DNA from 2 places in the Micromonospora chersina genome. Region 2 is predicted to be linked to the other one. Evidence: predicted binding sites of a transcription regulator. Region 2 holds the regulator's gene; the other holds the start of a gene.
What was found. Region 2 encodes HrcA, which represses chaperone genes, less so after heat shock. Its sites were predicted from a motif close to GGTTNGCACNCTCNNNNNGAGNGTGCNAACC; they were not measured.
Positions count from the first base shown of each region.

Region 1: the regulator HrcA is predicted to act here: its motif matches at 5,035-5,065, upstream of groL (chaperonin GroEL).

Region 1 is NZ_FMIB01000002.1:4,781,530-4,790,212, forward strand. Features, by position in the region: gene thrC (threonine synthase) at 1-490, shown strand, start outside; gene paaN (phenylacetic acid degradation protein PaaN) at 883-2,556, shown strand; gene GA0070603_RS22235 (GNAT family N-acetyltransferase) at 2,615-3,133, opposite strand; gene GA0070603_RS22240 (cold-shock protein) at 3,357-3,560, shown strand; gene GA0070603_RS22245 (hypothetical protein) at 3,677-4,987, shown strand; gene groL (chaperonin GroEL) at 5,262-6,884, shown strand; gene GA0070603_RS22255 (hypothetical protein) at 6,951-7,193, opposite strand; gene GA0070603_RS22260 (GNAT family N-acetyltransferase) at 7,277-8,206, opposite strand; gene GA0070603_RS22265 (S8 family serine peptidase) at 8,250-8,683, opposite strand, start outside.
Region 2 is NZ_FMIB01000002.1:5,711,784-5,720,466, forward strand. Features, by position in the region: gene GA0070603_RS26635 (MOSC domain-containing protein) at 5-649, shown strand; gene GA0070603_RS26640 (hypothetical protein) at 675-1,535, opposite strand; gene GA0070603_RS26645 (enoyl-CoA hydratase-related protein) at 1,636-2,421, opposite strand; gene hemW (radical SAM family heme chaperone HemW) at 2,441-3,664, shown strand; gene GA0070603_RS32430 (DUF4870 domain-containing protein) at 3,713-4,378, opposite strand; gene hrcA (heat-inducible transcriptional repressor HrcA) at 4,609-5,631, shown strand; gene dnaJ (molecular chaperone DnaJ) at 5,706-6,848, shown strand; gene GA0070603_RS26670 (16S rRNA (uracil(1498)-N(3))-methyltransferase) at 6,850-7,584, shown strand; gene GA0070603_RS26675 (SDR family NAD(P)-dependent oxidoreductase) at 7,695-8,465, opposite strand; gene GA0070603_RS26680 (histidine triad nucleotide-binding protein) at 8,560-8,683, shown strand, end outside.

The DNA of each region.
Region 1 (8,683 bases), 930 kb from region 2:
CGCCGAGCTGGTCGAGATCGGGCTGGTCGAGGCGCCGGCCGGCGGCTGGAAGGTGTTCGGCGCCCAGTCCGCCGGCTGCAACCCGATCGCCACCGCGCTGCACGCCGACACCGACACCATCGTCCCGGTCAAGCCGACCGGCATCGCCAAGTCGCTGAACATCGGCGACCCGGCCGCCGGCCTCTACGCGCTGGAGGCGGTGCGCCGCACCGGCGGCTGGATGGAGTACGCCGACGACGACGAGATCCGCGCCGGCATCCGGCTGCTCGCCCGGACCACCGGCGTCTTCGCCGAGACGGCCGGCGGCGTCACCGTGGCGGTGCTGCGCAAGCTTGTCGAGTCCGGCCGGCTCGACCCGACGGCGGAGACGGTCGTGTTCAACACCGGCGAGGGCCTCAAGACCCTCGACGCGGTCGCCGCCGAGGTCGGCCCCACCCACCGCATCAAGCCCAGCCTGCGCGCCGCCCGCGACGCCGGCCTCCTCTCCTGACCCGCCCCCGACCCGGCCGGGCGGGGGAGGGCGGATCGCCCGGCCGGGGGATTGGGGTGATCCGCTGGGTAACTGGCTTTTCGCTGTGAGTGTGGAAAACGCGCCGACAAGGACTTGACGGCAGGAATTGGACGGCGCAAGATGCTCCGTGCGGGAGGGCGTATCGCCGGAGACTTTGTTCTTGCGACCCAGCGCCGGAGGCGTTGTGCGATCGTCCCTCCCGACCAACGTCCGAAGGGGCCGGCGGAAAACCGCCGGCCCCTTCGCTGTCTGCTGCCGAACCAGGCTCGCGCGACACCGCCCCGCCCGAGTGGGCGGGCAACGGCGCCCGACGATCCGACTTGTGACACGCCCCTACTGATCTGGTGGCTTCCTGTTGCATGATGGCGGGCATGACGGAGACCCCGCACCCCCTGTACGACAGGCACGCCGAGACCCTCAACCGGGCGCTGACCGCGATCACGGAGCGCGGGTACTGGTCCGCCTACCCCGAGTCGCCCAGCCCCCGGGTGTACGGCGAGACCGCCGCCGCCGACGGCAAGGCCGCCTTCGAGGCGTACCTGGGCCGCGACTTCCCGCTCGACCAGCCGGGCGACGGCGACACGGTCGCCACCGAGGCCAGCCCGTTCGGCGTGGCGCTCGACGTGCGCTACCCGCACGCCGGCGCCGACCAGCTCGTGGCCGCCGCCACCGCCGCACTGCCGGCCTGGCGCGACGCCGGCCCGCAGGCCCGGGTGGGTGTCTGCCTGGAGATCCTCGACCGGCTGCACAAGAACGTCTTCGAGCTGGCCAACGCGGTGCAGTTCACCAGCGGCCAGGCCTTCGTGATGGCCTTCCAGGCCGGCGGCGCGCACGCGCTGGACCGGGCGCTGGAGGCGGTCGCCTACGCGTACGCCGAGATGACCCGGCACCCGGGCACCGCCGGCTGGGAGAAGGCCGCCGGCAAGGGTGACCCGCTGCGGATGAGCAAGACGTTCCACGTGGTGCCCCGCGGCGTGGCGCTGGTGATCGGCTGCAACACCTTCCCGACGTGGAACTCGTACCCCGGGCTCTTCGCCTCGCTGGCCACCGGCAACCCGGTGGTCGTGAAGCCGCACCCGCGTGCCGTGCTGCCGCTCGCCATCACCGTGAAGTACGCCCGCCAGGTGCTCGCCGAGGCCGGCTTCGACCCCAACCTGGTGCAGCTCGCCCCCGAGGCGGCCGGCGAGAAGCTCGCCTCGACCCTGGCCCTGCACCCGGCCGTGAGGATCGTCGACTTCACCGGCTCGACCGAGTACGGCGACTGGCTGGAGGCGAACGCCCGGCAGGCCGCCGTCTACACCGAGAAGGCCGGCCTGAACACGGTGGTGATCGACTCCACCGACGACTTCGCCGGGATGTGCCGCAACCTGGGCTTCACGCTGACCCTGTACAGCGGCCAGATGTGCACCACCTCGCAGAACCTGCTTATCCCCCGGGACGGCATCGAGACCGACCAGGGGCACAAGAGCTTCGACGAGGTCGCCGCCGGCATCGCCGGCGCGGTCGCCAAGCTCACCGCCGACCCGGCCCGGGGTGTCGAGCTGACCGGCGCCATCGTCAACGACGGCGTGCTGGAGCGGCTGGAGGAGGTCACCAAGGTCGGCGAGCCGGTGCTGGAGTCGCGGGCCGTCGCGCACCCGTCCTTCCCGGACGCGGTGGTGCGGACGCCCACCGTGGTCAAGCTGGACGCGGGCGACACCGCCACCTACTCCCGCGAGTGGTTCGGCCCGATCTCGTTCGCCATCGCGACCGACTCGACCGCGCACAGCCTGGAGATCCTGCGCTCCACCGTCGGTGAGAAGGGCGCGCTGACCGCCGGCGTCTACTCCACGGACGAGGCGGTGCTGTACGCGGCCGAGGCGGCGGCCATCGACGCCGGCGTGCACCTGTCCTGCAACCTGACCGGCGGGGTGTTCGTCAACCAGTCGGCGGCGTTCTCCGACTTCCACGGTTCGGGGGCGAACCCGGCGGCGAACTCGGCGCTGACCGACGGGGCGTACGTGGCGAACCGGTTCCGGATCGTGCAGAGCCGCCGGCACGTGTGACCCTCTGGTTCGGGTGCGTCCGTTGTCGCTCCGGCAGCAACAGGCGCACCCGGAACCGTCAGGCGGGGCGGCGCATCTGGAGTTCGTGCAGGGCGGGGATCCGGGGGTGCGGGACGCGCACGCCCGTGTCCACGAAACCCAGCTTCTCGTACGCCCGGCACGCGCGGTCGTTGCCGACCACCACCTCCAGCATGAGTTCCGGCCGGCCGCAGGCCCGGGACCAGGCGGCGACCTCCTCCACGAGCGCGCCGAGCAGCCCCCGGCCCCGCCAGGCCGGCGTGATGTAGACGGCGTAGATGAGGGTCAGCCCGGGCTCGTCCGGGGCGACCGTGCCGCCGGCGTGGCCGACCAGGCGACCGCCGGGGTCGGCGACGAACTGGGCGTTCTGATCGCCGTGCGAGACGGCGGCGATCCGGGCCGCGTAGTCGGCGTGCGGCCGGGCGGCGGCCTCGGCCACTGTCTCCAGGAACGCCAGCGGGGTGTCGGCCAGCATCTCCAGCCGGAGCGCCCGCATCCGGGCGGCGTCCGACGGGCGGACCCGGCGGACCGTGGTCGTCGTGGTGGGCGCGCTGGTCATCTCGCATGCATACCGGAAGGGGCGGCACCCGCGTCGACCGGGCGCGCACCGTGGCCGAAATATGCCCGATTTGTGGTCGTGCGCGGTCGTCACGCCTCGTGTAGCGTGCGATTTCGGTCACTCAATTCAGCGGCCGTCGCCGATCGCTGAACCGGTGGCTCACCGGTGCCGGTCCGCCGGTCGCCGGGGTTGTGGAACGCCGCGCAGAGTGAGGAAGTGCACCGTGGCACAGGGCACCGTGAAGTGGTTCAACTCCGAAAAGGGCTACGGCTTCATCGCCGTCGACGGCGGGCAGGACGTCTTCGTCCACTTCTCCGCGATCGAGATGGACGGCTACAAGGCGTTGGACGACGGCCAGCGGGTCGAGTTCGAGATCGCCCAGGGCCAGAAGGGCCCGCAGGCCGAGCGGGTCCGCGTCATCGCCTGATCTTCCCTGGCCGCCGCCCGATCGGCGGCCGTTCCACCCCGACGAGGGGGCTGCGGTGCGCGCCCGCGCCGTGGAAGATCATGAGCCGTTCCAGCCGTCGCTGCTGAGGAGGGTTCATGTCCGACCTGCCCCCGTCGGGTCCCACCGAGCCGGTGCCCCCGGCGTCGCCCGGTGTCCCGGCCGACCCGACCCGGTCCACGCCGCCGGCCGCCGTGCCGGCTCCGGCGTCGGGGCACGCGGCCGACCCCACCGCGCCCGGGTCACCCACCCCGACCGATCCGGGCCGGCCCGCCGTGGCCGATCCCGCCGTGCCGGCGCAACCCGGGCCGCCCGCCGTGCCGGCGCAACCCGGCCAGGCCGCCCACCCGGCCGCGCCCGCGCAACAGGGATGGCCGGCCGTTCCCGGCGGGTTCGCCGCCCCCGGGCAGCCCGCACCCGCTGCGCCGCAGCCCTGGGACCCGTACCGGACGGACCCGGCCGGGTCGCCGCAGGGCTGGACCTGGCCGGCCGGTGCCGCTCCGCTGCCCGGCGCGGCCTACCCGGGCTACGCGCTGCCCGGCCAGCCGTACGGCTGGCACCCGGGCCTCGACCCGCAGGACCCGCTCGTCACCCCGCCGCACGCGGGCGTCGGCGGCTGGTTCAGCCGGTGCGGGGGCGCGCTGCGGCGGGGCTGGCGGCAGCTCCTGCCGATCATGCTGCTGACCCAGACGGTCCCGGCGGCGGTGATCGCGGTCCTCTCCCTCGCCTTCGCCCCGACCGGCCAGCCGGTTACCGGCCCGGACGGCGCCCCGGCGCTGCCCGACGGCTACTTCGAGAACATCTTCGCCTTCTACGGCGTGGTGCTGCTCGCCGCCCTGATCTTCGGCCCGTTGCAGAGCACCGGCTGGGCCGCCGGCACCTGGGTGGTCGCCCGCCAGGCGGCCGGCGAGCCGGTCGGTACCGGTGCCGCCCTCCGCTACGGGCTGCGCCGCGCCCTCGGCCTCTGGGGCTGGACCCTCGTGGTCTCGCTGCTGATCACGGTCGGCGCCTGCTTCTGCCTGCTGCCCGGCCTCTACGCGGCCTGCGCGTTCGCCCTGTTCGGCCCGATCTACCTGTTCGAGCGGCAGGAGCCGGTCGGCCGTGCCTGGCGGATGTTCCACCAGCGGTTCGGCATGGTGCTGGGCCGGGTGGCGCTGGTCATGTGCGCGCTGATCGCCGCGGCGGTGCTGGACGGCGTGCTGGGGGCGGTCAACCAGCTGGCCTTCGGGGTGGACCCGATGGCCGCCCCGGGCACGGCCGCCGGCGCCGTGGCGGTGGCCGTGGTGGGCGCGGTGCTGGCCACCCCGGCCTACCTGGCGCAGCTCGTCGGGCTGGTCGCCGCGTACGCGGAACAGCGCGCGCAGGAAGGCCCGGTGAACGCCGCCCGACTGGCGGCGGAACTCGGCTGAGCGGGGACGTCGTGCTTGCACTCGGCTAGGGAGAGTGCTAAACAAGTCATTGGCACTCGCGTACGGTGAGTGCCAATGGTCGGGGCGGTAGGGCCACGGCCGCGCCGGTGTCGAGATGGCGCCGGAGTGGCACGGGGCCGGTCGTCGCGGGCTGTCCGGCCCGACCGAGGAGACGTCGTCGTCGCCAGGTGGCGACATCCCCAAGGTGCGTACACCAGACGGCCCATCCGGGAACCCTCGGGTGGCCCGTGAGTGTCCAGGAGGACAACGCCGTATGGCCAAGATGATCGCGTTCGACGAAGAGGCGCGCCGCGGCCTCGAGCGGGGCATGAACCAGCTCGCCGACGCCGTGAAGGTGACCCTCGGCCCCAAGGGCCGCAACGTCGTGCTCGAGAAGAAGTGGGGTGCCCCCACCATCACCAACGATGGTGTGAGCATCGCCAAGGAGATCGAGCTCGAGGACCCCTACGAGAAGATCGGCGCCGAGCTGGTCAAGGAGGTCGCGAAGAAGACCGACGACGTCGCCGGTGACGGCACGACGACGGCGACCGTCCTGGCCCAGGCCCTGGTTCGTGAGGGTCTGCGCAACGTGGCCGCCGGCGCCAACCCGATGGCCCTGAAGCGGGGCATCGAGGCCGCCGTGGCCAACGTCTCGGAGGAGCTGCTGAAGCTCGCCAAGGACGTGGAGACCAAGGAGCAGATCGCCTCCACCGCCTCCATCTCCGCGGCTGACCCCAGCGTCGGCGAGATCATCGCCGAGGCGATGGACAAGGTCGGCAAGGAAGGCGTCATCACCGTCGAGGAGAGCAACACCTTCGGCCTCGAGCTCGAGCTCACCGAGGGCATGCGCTTCGACAAGGGCTACATCTCCGCCTACTTCATGACCGACCCGGAGCGTATGGAGGCCGTCTTCGACGACCCGTACCTCCTGATCGTCAACAGCAAGATCTCGTCGGTGAAGGACCTGCTCCCGATCCTCGAGAAGGTCATGCAGTCGGGCAAGCCGCTGCTGATCATCTCCGAGGACATCGAGGGTGAGGCCCTGGCCACCCTGGTCGTCAACAAGGTCCGCGGCACCTTCAAGTCGGTCGCCGTCAAGGCGCCGGGCTTCGGTGACCGCCGCAAGGCCATGCTGGCCGACATCGCCATCCTCACCGGTGGTCAGGTCATCAGCGAGGAGGTCGGCCTCAAGCTCGACGCCGTCAGCCTCGACATGCTGGGCCGCGCCCGCAAGGTCGTGGTGACCAAGGACGAGACCACCATCGTCGACGGTGCCGGCGACGCCGACCAGATCCAGGGCCGGGTCAACCAGATCCGGGCCGAGATCGAGAAGAGCGACTCCGACTACGACCGCGAGAAGCTGCAGGAGCGCCTGGCCAAGCTGGCCGGCGGTGTTGCGGTGATCAAGGTCGGCGCGGCCACCGAGGTCGAGCTGAAGGAGCGCAAGCACCGCATCGAGGACGCCGTCCGCAACGCGAAGGCCGCCGTCGAGGAGGGCATCGTCCCGGGTGGTGGCGTCGCGCTGGTGCAGGCCGGCAAGACCGCCTTCGACAAGCTGGACCTGGCCGGCGACGAGGCGACCGGCGCGCAGATCGTCAAGATCGCGCTGGACGCCCCGCTGCGGCAGATCGCCGTCAACGCCGGCCTCGAGGGTGGCGTCGTCGTCGAGCGGGTCCGCAACCTCGACCCGGGTCACGGCCTCAACGCCGCGACCGGCGAGTACGTGGACCTGCTGGCCGCGGGCATCATCGACCCGGCCAAGGTGACCCGTTCCGCGCTGCAGAACGCCGCCTCGATCGCCGCGCTGTTCCTCACCACCGAGGCCGTCGTGGCGGACAAGCCGGAGAAGACCCCGGCCGCCCCGGCTGGCCCGGGTGGCGGGGAGATGGACTTCTGAGTCCAGCTCCACCCAGCACGCCGAAGGGGGCGGGCCGCGTCAGCGGTCCGCCCCCTTCCGTGTGTCTCAGGTCGGCAGTCGGCGTTGGTTGCGTCGCTTGTGCGCCCGGTCGTACGGCGGCGTGATCCGGGTCGGCTCGTCCACCGGTTGCCGCGGCTCCCCCGGGTCCGGTCCGGTGCCGCCGGTCATCTCCGCGAGCTGCTCGGCGTCGCCGAAGTCGAGCCGGTCGAACGGCAGCTGCCCGGGAACCTCGCCGACCGGGCGCCAGCGCGCCGGCTGGTCGTCGGTCCGTTCGTCGTCCGTGGTCATGCCCGCCTCCTCTGGTTCCGACCGTAGGGGCCGGTCGATGCCGAGGAGGCCGAACGGGGTTATTACCGTCTATGTAACTTTAGTTACTTCTGTCCGTTAAGTTCTTTTCGGAAGAGGAAGAACACCCGCTCGATCCGCGCTCCCGCCGCTCCGGAGTAGAACGGCACGGGGCCCACCCAGCCGATCTGTGCCGCCTCGACCCCGGCCGCCGCCTGGTCGCGCAGGCAGCGCCGGAGCAGCACGCCGCCGATGCCCGAGCCCTCGGCCGCCGGGGCGGTCCCCATCGGCCCGAACCAGCTCGGCCGCGACGACCCGTACGCGGCGAAGCCGAGGATCTCGCCGTCCCGCTCGGCCAGGTGCGCGCCCGCGTCCGGCCGGCCCACCGAGCCGGTCAGCTCGCCGTCCCAGGCGCCGCCGAAGGTGGCCCGCGCGAAACCGGCCAGCGCCGGCAGGTCCGCCGGCTCGGCCCGGCGTACCGTCACGCCCCGGCCGGCCAGCCGCTGCTCGGCGGCCTCGGTGGAGCGCAGCGCCGGCGAGCCGTCGCTCAGGTCGGCGGTCATGTTCCAGGCCGTCCGGTCCTGCCGGTAGCCGAGCCGCAGCGCGGCGCAGACCGCCGGGGTGTAGCGCACGTCGATGCCCGGCCAGGCGTACTGCGGCGGGTTCCCGGCCAGCAGCAGCTCGGCCGCGCCGAGCCCGGCGAGCCGGGCCTCCGCCTCGGCCAGCAGCCCGCCGCCGATCCCCTGGCGACGTTCCTCCGGCGTCACCGCCAGCAGGTCGACGTGACCGAGCCGCGGATCCCGCGCGGACAGCGAGCCGACCAGCACCCCGACCAGCGCGTCGCCGCGTACCGCGCCGAGGCGCAGCACCGGCCGGTCGGCCGCCGCACGGTCGGCGAGGGTGGCCACGATCGACGGCGCCTCGGCGGCGTCCTCCGGCAGGTCGAGGGCGCGCCGGCAGAGGTCGACGACCTCGGGCAGGCGGTCAGGACCCAGCTCGATGATCTCCACGTCCATGGACGCCGACCCTAGGCCATCCGCCCGCCAATGGACAGGGTTGTTAACCGAGGTCCGCGGCCCGCGCGGCGCGGACCGCCGCGTACGCGTCGACCAGGCCGGCGCCCACCAGGTTCCGCGCGCCACCGCAGGGCGCGTCGGCGGGCGAACCGGCCGGGGTGGCCGTGTCGGCCAGGATGCGGCGGGTGCGGTCCAGGTCGCCGACCAGCGCCGGGTTGGCCGACCACATGAGCGCCACCACCCCGGCCACCTGCGGGGTCGCCATCGAGGTGCCGTCCAGGGTCGCGTAGCCGCCCCCCGGGTACGCCGACGGCACCCCGGCGCCGGGCGCGACCACGTCCGGCTTCGCGGCGCCCCCGGCTGCCGGCCCCCGGCTGGAGAACCGGGTGAGCTGGCGGGCCCGGTCGACCGCCCCGACCGTGAGCACGTCCGGGTACGGCGCCGGCGGGTCGGCGATCGAGCCGCAGTACGGGCCGG
Region 2 (8,683 bases):
CGCCATGACAGGCAGGCTGGCGGCGGTGAACCTCGGCGTGGTGACCGAGGCGGAGTGGGCGGGTGACCCGAGCGGTCGCAGCGGCATCGACAAGCGGCCCGTCGACGGCCGGGTGGACATCCGGTTCGCCGGCGTCGCCGGCGACTTCATCGGCGAGCGGGCCCACCACGGCGGCCCCGACCAGGCGGTCTACGCGTACGCCGAGGAGGACGCCGGCTGGTGGGCCGGCGAGCTGGGCCGGGCATTGCGGCCGGGCGCCTTCGGCGAGAACCTCACCACCTGGGCGGTGGACGTCACCGGGGCGGTCATCGGCGAGCGCTGGGCCGTCGGCTCGGCGCTGCTGGAGGTGACAAAGCCCCGCACCCCGTGCACCACCTTCGCCGGGTTCTGGGGCATGCCCGACCTGATCAAGCGGTTCACCGTCCGGGGCGCGCCCGGCGCGTACCTGCGGGTGCTGCGCGAGGGCGAGGTGGGCGCCGGCGATCCCGTCGAGGTGGTCGACCGGCCGGCGCACGGCGTGACGATCGGCGAGGTGTTCCGGGCGACCACGCTGGAGCCGGACCTGCTGCCGCGCCTGCTCGACGTGCCGGAGCTGCCCGAGTCGCTGCGGGAGAAGGTCCGCCGCCGCCTCGGCGCCGCCGCCGGCTGACCGCCCGGCCCGCAGCGAGGCCGGGTCAGGCCGCGGCGAAGACCTCGGCCAGCACCTGGGTGGCCGGGTCGCCCTTCACCTTGGCCCAGGTGCCCTGCTCGGCCGTCCACTCCAGCTCGCCGAAGCGGACCCGCTTCACCCCGTGGTCGTCGGCGTGCGAGACCAGCCAGTGGGCGTACCGCCAGCCGTTGCGGCTGTCGACGGCCGGCACGGTGAGCCCGGTCAGGTCGGTGGCCGAGTTCAGCTCCGGCAGGCCCCAGTCCAGGGCCAGGCTCTGGAGGAGGGCGGTGGCGGCGGCCGGGCCCCGCATCGTCGGCGTCGGGCCGACCGTGCAGGCCACCGCGCCGGTGGCGTCGCCGAGCAGGGCGCGGGTGAGCACCTGCGACTCGTCCGCCCACTTCTCGTACGCCTCGGGGTAGGCCGACCGCTGCACCCGCTGGGCGGCCTCGGTGACCCGCAGCTTCTCCCAGCCCTTGACCTTCTTCAACGCGGCGTAGAACTTCTTCGCGGCGTAGCGCGGGTCGCGGATCTCCTCCGGCGTGCCCCATCCCTGGCTCGGGCGCTGCTGGAACAGGCCGAGCGAGTCCCGGTCACCGTGCGCAATGTTGCGCAGGTGCGACTCCTGGTACGCCGTCGCCAGCGCCACCACCACGGCCCGCTCGGGCATGTCCCGCTGCACGCCGATCGCCGCGATGGTGGCCGCGTTGGCCATCTGCTCGGCGCTGAGCACGACCTCCCCGTCGGCCTGGACGGTGCAGGTCCGGCTGGCCAGCGGCAGCCGCAGGTGGTGCCCGAACTGCTTCGTGACGAACCAGACGCCGAGCAGGGCCAGCACGGCCACCACCACACCCGATGCCACGATCGCCCCACGCGTCCGCACCCGCACCCCCAGTCCCGACAGCCCGCCCAGCGTACGTCGCCCACTCCAGTCTCCGGGTCGGCCGACCGGACGCCTCACGGTCCGTAGCCGACCCGTGCCTCCGGCCTCAGTCTGCGGCGGGCACCCAGGCCGCGGGCCGCTTCTCCCGGAACGCGAGGACGCCCTCCCGGCCCTCCTCGGACAGGAAGTACCCGGTGGAGAGCGCGGCCAACTCGGCGATCTCGGCCCGCAGGTCGGTGGCGGCCGGGCGGCGCAGCAGCTCCTTGGTCCCGGCGAGGGCCTTCGGCGCCCCCTTCACGAGCGAGGCGCGGTAGCGGTCCACGGCGGCGTCCAGCTCGTCCGCCGGCACGGCGGCGGTGACCAGGCCGATCTCGGCGGCCCGCCGGCCGTCGAAGGTGTCGCCGGTCAGGTACAGCTCGGCGGCGGCCCGGGGGTGCAGCCGGGGCAGCACGGTCGCCGAGATCACCGCGGGGATCACCCCGATCCGGACCTCGGTGAAGGCGAACGTGGCCTCCTCGGCGCAGATCGCGAGGTCCGCGGCGGCGATCAGACCCAGCCCGCCGGCCCGCGCCGGCCCGGCCACCTTCGCCAGCACCGGCTTCGGGCACTCCCGGACGGCCACCAGCACGTCGCCCAGCATCCCGGCCGGCACGCTCCCGCTGGCGTACGCGGCGGCGGTCTCCTTCAGGTCGGCCCCGGAGCAGAACACCGGGCCGGTGTGGTCCAGCACGATCGCCCGGACCGCGTCGTCGGCGACGGCCGCGGTCAGCCCGGCCAGCAGCTCGGTCATCAGCGGGGTGGAGAGCGCGTTGCGGTTGTGCGGGCTGTCCAGGGTGAGGGTGGTCACCCCACGGGCCGTGGCGACCCGCACGAGAGCGTCCGGAGAGGTCATGCCGGGCACACTAGTGGCCATGCCCGGCGTCCTTCCAGAAGGCGAACCCGTCCCGCGCGACGGGGCGCTGCCCGCTGCCGCCCGCCGCGCCGTCGGCGCGCGCGGCTTCGGCGTGTACGTGCACGTCCCGTTCTGCGCCAGCCGGTGCGGCTACTGCGACTTCAACACCTACACGGCGGCCGAGCTGGGCGGCGGCGCGAGCCGCGAGACGTACGCCGACACCGTGCTGGCCGAGCTGGCCCTCGCCGGCCGGGTGCTGGGCGACACCCCGCCGCCCCGGGTGGACACCGTCTTCGTGGGCGGCGGCACGCCCACGCTGCTCCCCGCCGACGACCTGGCCCGGATCCTCGACGGCATCGACCGCACCTGGGGACTGGCCGCCGGCGCCGAGGTGACCACGGAGGCCAACCCCGAGACGGTCACCCCGGAGTCGCTCAGGACGCTGCGGGCCGCCGGCTACACGCGGATCTCGCTGGGCATGCAGTCCGCGGCGCCCGGGGTGCTGGCGATCCTCGACCGGCAGCACAGCGCCGGCCGGGCCACCGCCGCCGCGCTGGAGGCCCGCGACGCCGGCTTCGACCACGTGAACCTGGACCTGATCTACGGCACGCCGGGGGAGAGCGCCGAGGACTTCGCCGCCTCCCTGGACCAGGTGGTGGCGGCGGGGGTGGACCACGTCAGCGCGTACGCCCTCATCGTGGAGGACGGCACGCGGCTTGCCGCCCGGATGCGGCGCGGCGAGCTGCCGTACCCCAGTGACGACGTGGCGGCGGACCGCTACCTGGCCGCTGAGGCCGCCCTCGGCGCGGCCGGCTTCTCCTGGTACGAGGTCTCCAACTGGGCGCGCTCCGAGGCGGCCCGGTGCCGGCACAACCTGCTCTACTGGACGGGCGCCGACTGGTGGGGCCTCGGCCCGGGGGCGCACAGCCACGTCGGCGGGGTGCGCTGGTGGAACGTCAAGCACCCGACGGCGTACGCCCAGCGGCTGGCCGCCGGGGAGTCGCCCGGCCTGGCCCGGGAGGTGCTCACGCCGGACGAGGCGCACATGGAGGACGTGATGCTGCGGCTGCGGCTCGCCACCGGGCTGCCGCTGTCCGGGCTCGACGAGGCGGGTCGGGCGGGCGCCGAGCGGGCCCGGGCCGACGGCCTGCTGGATGCCGAGGCGTACGCCGCCGGCCGGGCGGTGCTCACCCTGCGCGGCCGGCTGCTCGCCGACGCGGTCGTGCGCGACCTGCTGCCCTGATCGCCTGACGCGCCGGGTCCCGGCCGGCCCGTGGGCCGGCCGGGTCGGTCACTTCACGAACGTGTAGGTCATCGGGTAGCGGTAGAGGACGCCCTCGGTGGCCTTCACGCCGCCGATGATGCCGAAGATGATCGGGATCAGGGCGACGATGATCGGGATGAAGAACAGCAGGCCGCAGGTGACCACGGCCAGCACGAAGCTGATCAGCGTCGCGATGACCCAGGTGATCTGGAAGTTCAGCGCGGCGACCGCGTGCGCGCGCACGGTGGGGGACTGCTGGCCCTTGGCGGAGAACGCGATGAGCGGCGCCACCCAGCCGAGCAGGCTGCCGCCGACCACGACACCCACCGGGCCGCCGAAGTGCGCGATGAGCGACCAGGTCTTGTCGTCGTTGTTGGCGTAGCCGGCGGGCGCACCGTACGCGCCGCCGCCCGGGTAGCCGGCGCCCGGCGCGCCGTAGCCGCCCGGCGGGGGGTAGCCACCCGGCGGAGGGTAGCCGCCCGGGGGCGGGTAACCGCCCGACGGCGGCTGGCCGCCGGGAGGCGGCGGATAGCCACCGGGCGGGGGATAGCCGCCCGGCGCCGGTGCCCCGGACAGTGGTGCGGTGGGGGGCTCGTCCGCCGACGACGAGCCGTACGGTGCCGACGGCGGGGTCGCCTCCGGCGGCGGGGCGCCGGAGTCCCCCGCTCCGGGAGGGCGAGGAGGTTCAGTCATGGCCGTCACGGTAGGTCCCGGTGGCAAGGGCGCACCAGAGCGGGATCGCCCGGGATGTCCGGCTGTTCGGCCCTGGCGGGCCGGATGTGCGGCGGGCCGCACCGGAGGTGCGTCGCTGATCATCGCGTCGGCGGGCACGCCGACGTAGACTGGCACTCGCTACAGTCGAGTGCCAGACGCCCGGCGGACGCCCCGCGCCGGTGCGACGAGGTGCGTCAGGAGGTGGGGAGATGGGTCTCGACGACCGCAAGCTCGCCGTGCTGCGCGCGATCGTCGAGGACTACGTCGCCACGCAGGAGCCGGTCGGCAGCAAGGCCCTGGTCGAGCGCCACCAGCTGGGCGTCTCCCCGGCGACCGTGCGCAACGACATGGCGGTGCTGGAGGAGGAGGGCTACATCCGGCAGCCGCACACCAGTGCCGGCCGGGTGCCCACCGACCGCGGCTACCGGCTGTTCGTCGACCGGCTCTCCCGGGTCAAGCCGCTCAGCCCGGCCGAGCGCCGGGCCATCGAGCGCTTCCTGGTCGGCGCGGTCGACCTCGACGACGTGGTGCACCGCACCGTCCGGCTGCTGGCACAGCTCACCCGACAGGTCGCCGTGGTGCAGTACCCGAGCCTCGCCCGCTCCAAGGTGCGCCACCTGGAGCTGGTGCCGATCTCCACCACCCGGCTGATGGTCGTCATGATCGCCGACACCGGCCGGGTCGAGCAGCGGCTGGTCGAGATGCCCGGGCCGGTCCCGGCCGAGGACGTGACCGACCTGCGCCGCCTGGTCAACGAGAAGCTCGTCGGCAGTCGGCTGTCCGACACCCCGCCGCTGGTGCAGGCCCTGGTCGACGAGTCCACGCCGCAGCTGCGCCCGGCCATGGCCACGCTCTCCACCGTGCTGCTGGAGACCCTGGTCGAACGGCACGAGGAGCGCATCGCCCTGGCCGGCACGGCCAACCTCACCCGGGGCGGCCTGCTCGACTTCCAGGGCTCGCTGCGGCCGATCCTCGAGGCGCTCGAGGAGGAGGTCGTGCTGCTCAAGCTGATCGGGGAGGCCGAGCCGAGCACCACCCGGGTGCTCATCGGCGACGAGAACGAGATCGACAACCTGCGCGCCGCCTCGGTGGTCAGCACCGGCTACGGCCCGGGTGCCACCATCGTGGGTGGTCTCGGCGTGCTCGGCCCGACCCGGATGGACTACCCCGGCACCATCGCCACGGTGAGGGCCGTGGCACGCTACGTGGGCGAACTGCTGGCCCAGAACTGACCAGTCAGGGCCGACGGCCGGCTCCGGCCGACGACCGGCGCAACGCGAGACGAAACATGAGGACACCGAACGCAGTGGCCAGGGACTACTACGGCATTCTCGGCGTGAGCCGGGACGCCTCCGACGACGAGATCAAGCGCGCCTACCGCAAGCTGGCGCGGCAGTTCCACCCGGACGTCAATCCGGACCCGGAGGCACAGGAGAAGTTCAAGGACATCAACGCCGCGTACGAGGTCCTCTCGGACGATCGGAAACGGCAGATCGTCGACCTGGGCGGCGACCCGCTCGCCCCGGGCGGCGGGGGCGCGGGTCCGGGTGGTCCGGGCGGCGCCGGCCCGTTCGTCGGCTTCCAGGACATCATGGACGCGTTCTTCGGCGGCGCCGCGGGCGGCGCTCGTGGCCCTCGGCCGCGTACCCGGCCGGGCGCCGACGCGATCCTGCGGCTGGAGCTGGACCTGAACGAGACGGCGTTCGGCGTCGAGGCGCCGATCACCGTCGACACCGCGGTGCTCTGCACCACCTGCGCCGGCGCCGGCACCGCGGCCGGCACCCACCTGGCCACCTGTGAGGCGTGCGGCGGTCGCGGCGAGGTGCAGTCGGTGCAGCGGACCTTCCTCGGCCAGGTGGTCTCCGCCCGGCCGTGCACCGTCTGCCAGGGCTACGGCACCACCATCCCGCACCCCTGCCCCACCTGCGCGGGCGACGGCCGGGTGCGCACCCGCCGGTCGCTCACCGTCAAGATCCCGGCGGGCGTCGAGGACGGCATGCGGATCCGGCTGGCCCAGCAGGGCGAGGTGGGCCCGGGCGGCGGCACCGCCGGCGACCTCTACGTGGAGATCCACGAGCGGCCGCACGACGTCTACTCCCGCAAGGGCGACGACCTGCACTGCCGGGTCACCGTGCCGATGACCGCCGCCGCGCTCGGCACCCGGCTGACCATCAAGACGCTGGACAGCGAGGAGACCGTCGACGTCAAGCCGGGCACCCAGCCGGGCAGCACGCTGCGGCTGCGGGCCCGCGGCGTGCCGCACCTGCGCGGCACCGGCCGGGGCGACCTCTACGTCCACCTCGACGTGCGGACCCCGACGAAGCTCGACGCCGACCAGGAGCGGATGCTGCGCGATTTCGCCAAGACCCGGGGCGAGGAGGTCGCCGAGCTGAGCAAGCAGGGCGGCTTCTTCTCCCGGATGCGCGACGCCTTCAACGGGCACGCCTGAGGTGTCGGCGCCGCTGTTCCTGGTCGAGGCGCTGCCCACCGGTGACACGCTGACGCTGGACGGCCCGGAGGGGCACCACGCGGCCACCGTGCAGCGGCTGCGCGTCGGCGAGGAACTGCTGCTCGCCGACGGGCGGGGCGGCACGGCCACCGCCGTGGTCAGCGCGGTCGGCAAGGGCACCCTCGACCTCCGGGTCACCTCCCGGGGGTACGTCGACGCGTCCGTCCCGAGGCTCGTCGTGGTGCAGGGCATCGCCAAGGGCGACCGGGGCGAGCTGGCCGTGCAGGCCATGACCGAGGTCGGGGTGGACGAGATCGTGCCCTGGGCGGCGTCCCGGTCGGTGACCCAGTGGCGCGGGGACCGGGGCGTACGGGCCCGGGAGAAGTGGGCGGCCACCGCCCGGGAGGCGGCCAAGCAGGCCCGCCGCCCGTGGCTGCCGGTGGTGGCCGGCACGCCCGACGAGTCCACCACCACGGTGACCCGCCGGATCGCCGGGGCGGCCGCCGCGTTCGTCCTGCACGAGGAGGCCGAGGAGCGGCTGACCACGGTCGACCTGCCCGACGCGGGCGAGATCGTCCTGGTGGTCGGCCCCGAGGGCGGCATCGCCGACACCGAACTGACGGCCTTCGAGCAGGCCGGCGCCCGCCCGGTCCGCCTGGGCCCGTCGGTGCTCCGCACGTCGACAGCCGGCGTGGCCGCGTTAAGCGTGCTCTCGGCCCGCCTGTCCCGCTGGTAACCCCATCCTCTCCCCGTCGATCTTGCACTTTCTGCCCCGGCAAAAGGCGTATATCGCCCACCTTCCGGGCCGCAACTGCAAGATCGGCGGGGTGGGGGGCGGGGGGGGGGTTAGGTGCGGAGGTAGGAGGCGCCGTTCAGGTCGACGATCGTTCCTGAGGCCCACTCCGCCTCGGGGCTGGCTAGCCAGTGGACCGCTGCGGCGATCTCCTCGGGGCGGGCCACGCGGTTGAACGGGGACTGGGCGCGGATGGCGTCGCCCCGCTCGCCGCTCAGGTGGGTGGTGGTCATGTCGGTCGCCACGAAGCCCGGCGCCACGGTCGCCACCGCGATGCCGTACGGGGCCAGGGCCAGCGCCAGCGACTGACCGAGCGCGTTGAGCCCCGCCTTGCTCGCCCCGTACGCGGGCTGCTCCGGCTCACCCCGGAAGGCGCCCCGGGACGACACGTTCACGATCCGGCCACCCCGCTCCCGCATGTGCTGGGCGGCGCACCAGGTGGCGTTCGCGGCGCCGGTCAGGTTGGTCTCCAGGACCAGCCGCCACTGCTCCTGCCACTGCGCGTAGGTGTTGCCGAAGACCGGGTGGGGCAGGTCGCGCGGGCCGTAGACGCCGGCGTTGTTGACCAGGACGTCGAGGCCACCCAGGCGCTGCGCCGCCTCGTCCACCATGGCCCGGACCGCCTCCGGGTCGGCCAGGTCGGCGCGTACCACCACGTGCCCGTCGCCGGGCAGTTCCGCCCGCAGCGCCTCGGCCAGGTCCGCGGAGTCCCGGTGGTGGATCGCCACCCGGTCCCCGCCCGTCGCGAACGCCCGCGCCACCGCGCGGCCGATGCCGCGCGAGGCCCCCGTCACCAGTACCGCCCGTCCCGCCCGTCCCGCCATGCCGGCCATCCTGCCGCACCCGCCCGGCGTGGTTAGGAAGGGCCCCTTCCTATGCAGCAGGCGTTAACAGGGGGCCCTTCCTTACACTGCCCCGATGGGAACCGACTGCCTGTTCTGCCGGATCGTCGCCGGGGAGATCCCGGCCACCGTGGTCCGCGAGACCGCCACCACCCTGGCCTTCCGGGACATCGACCCGAAGGCGCCCACGCACGTGCTGG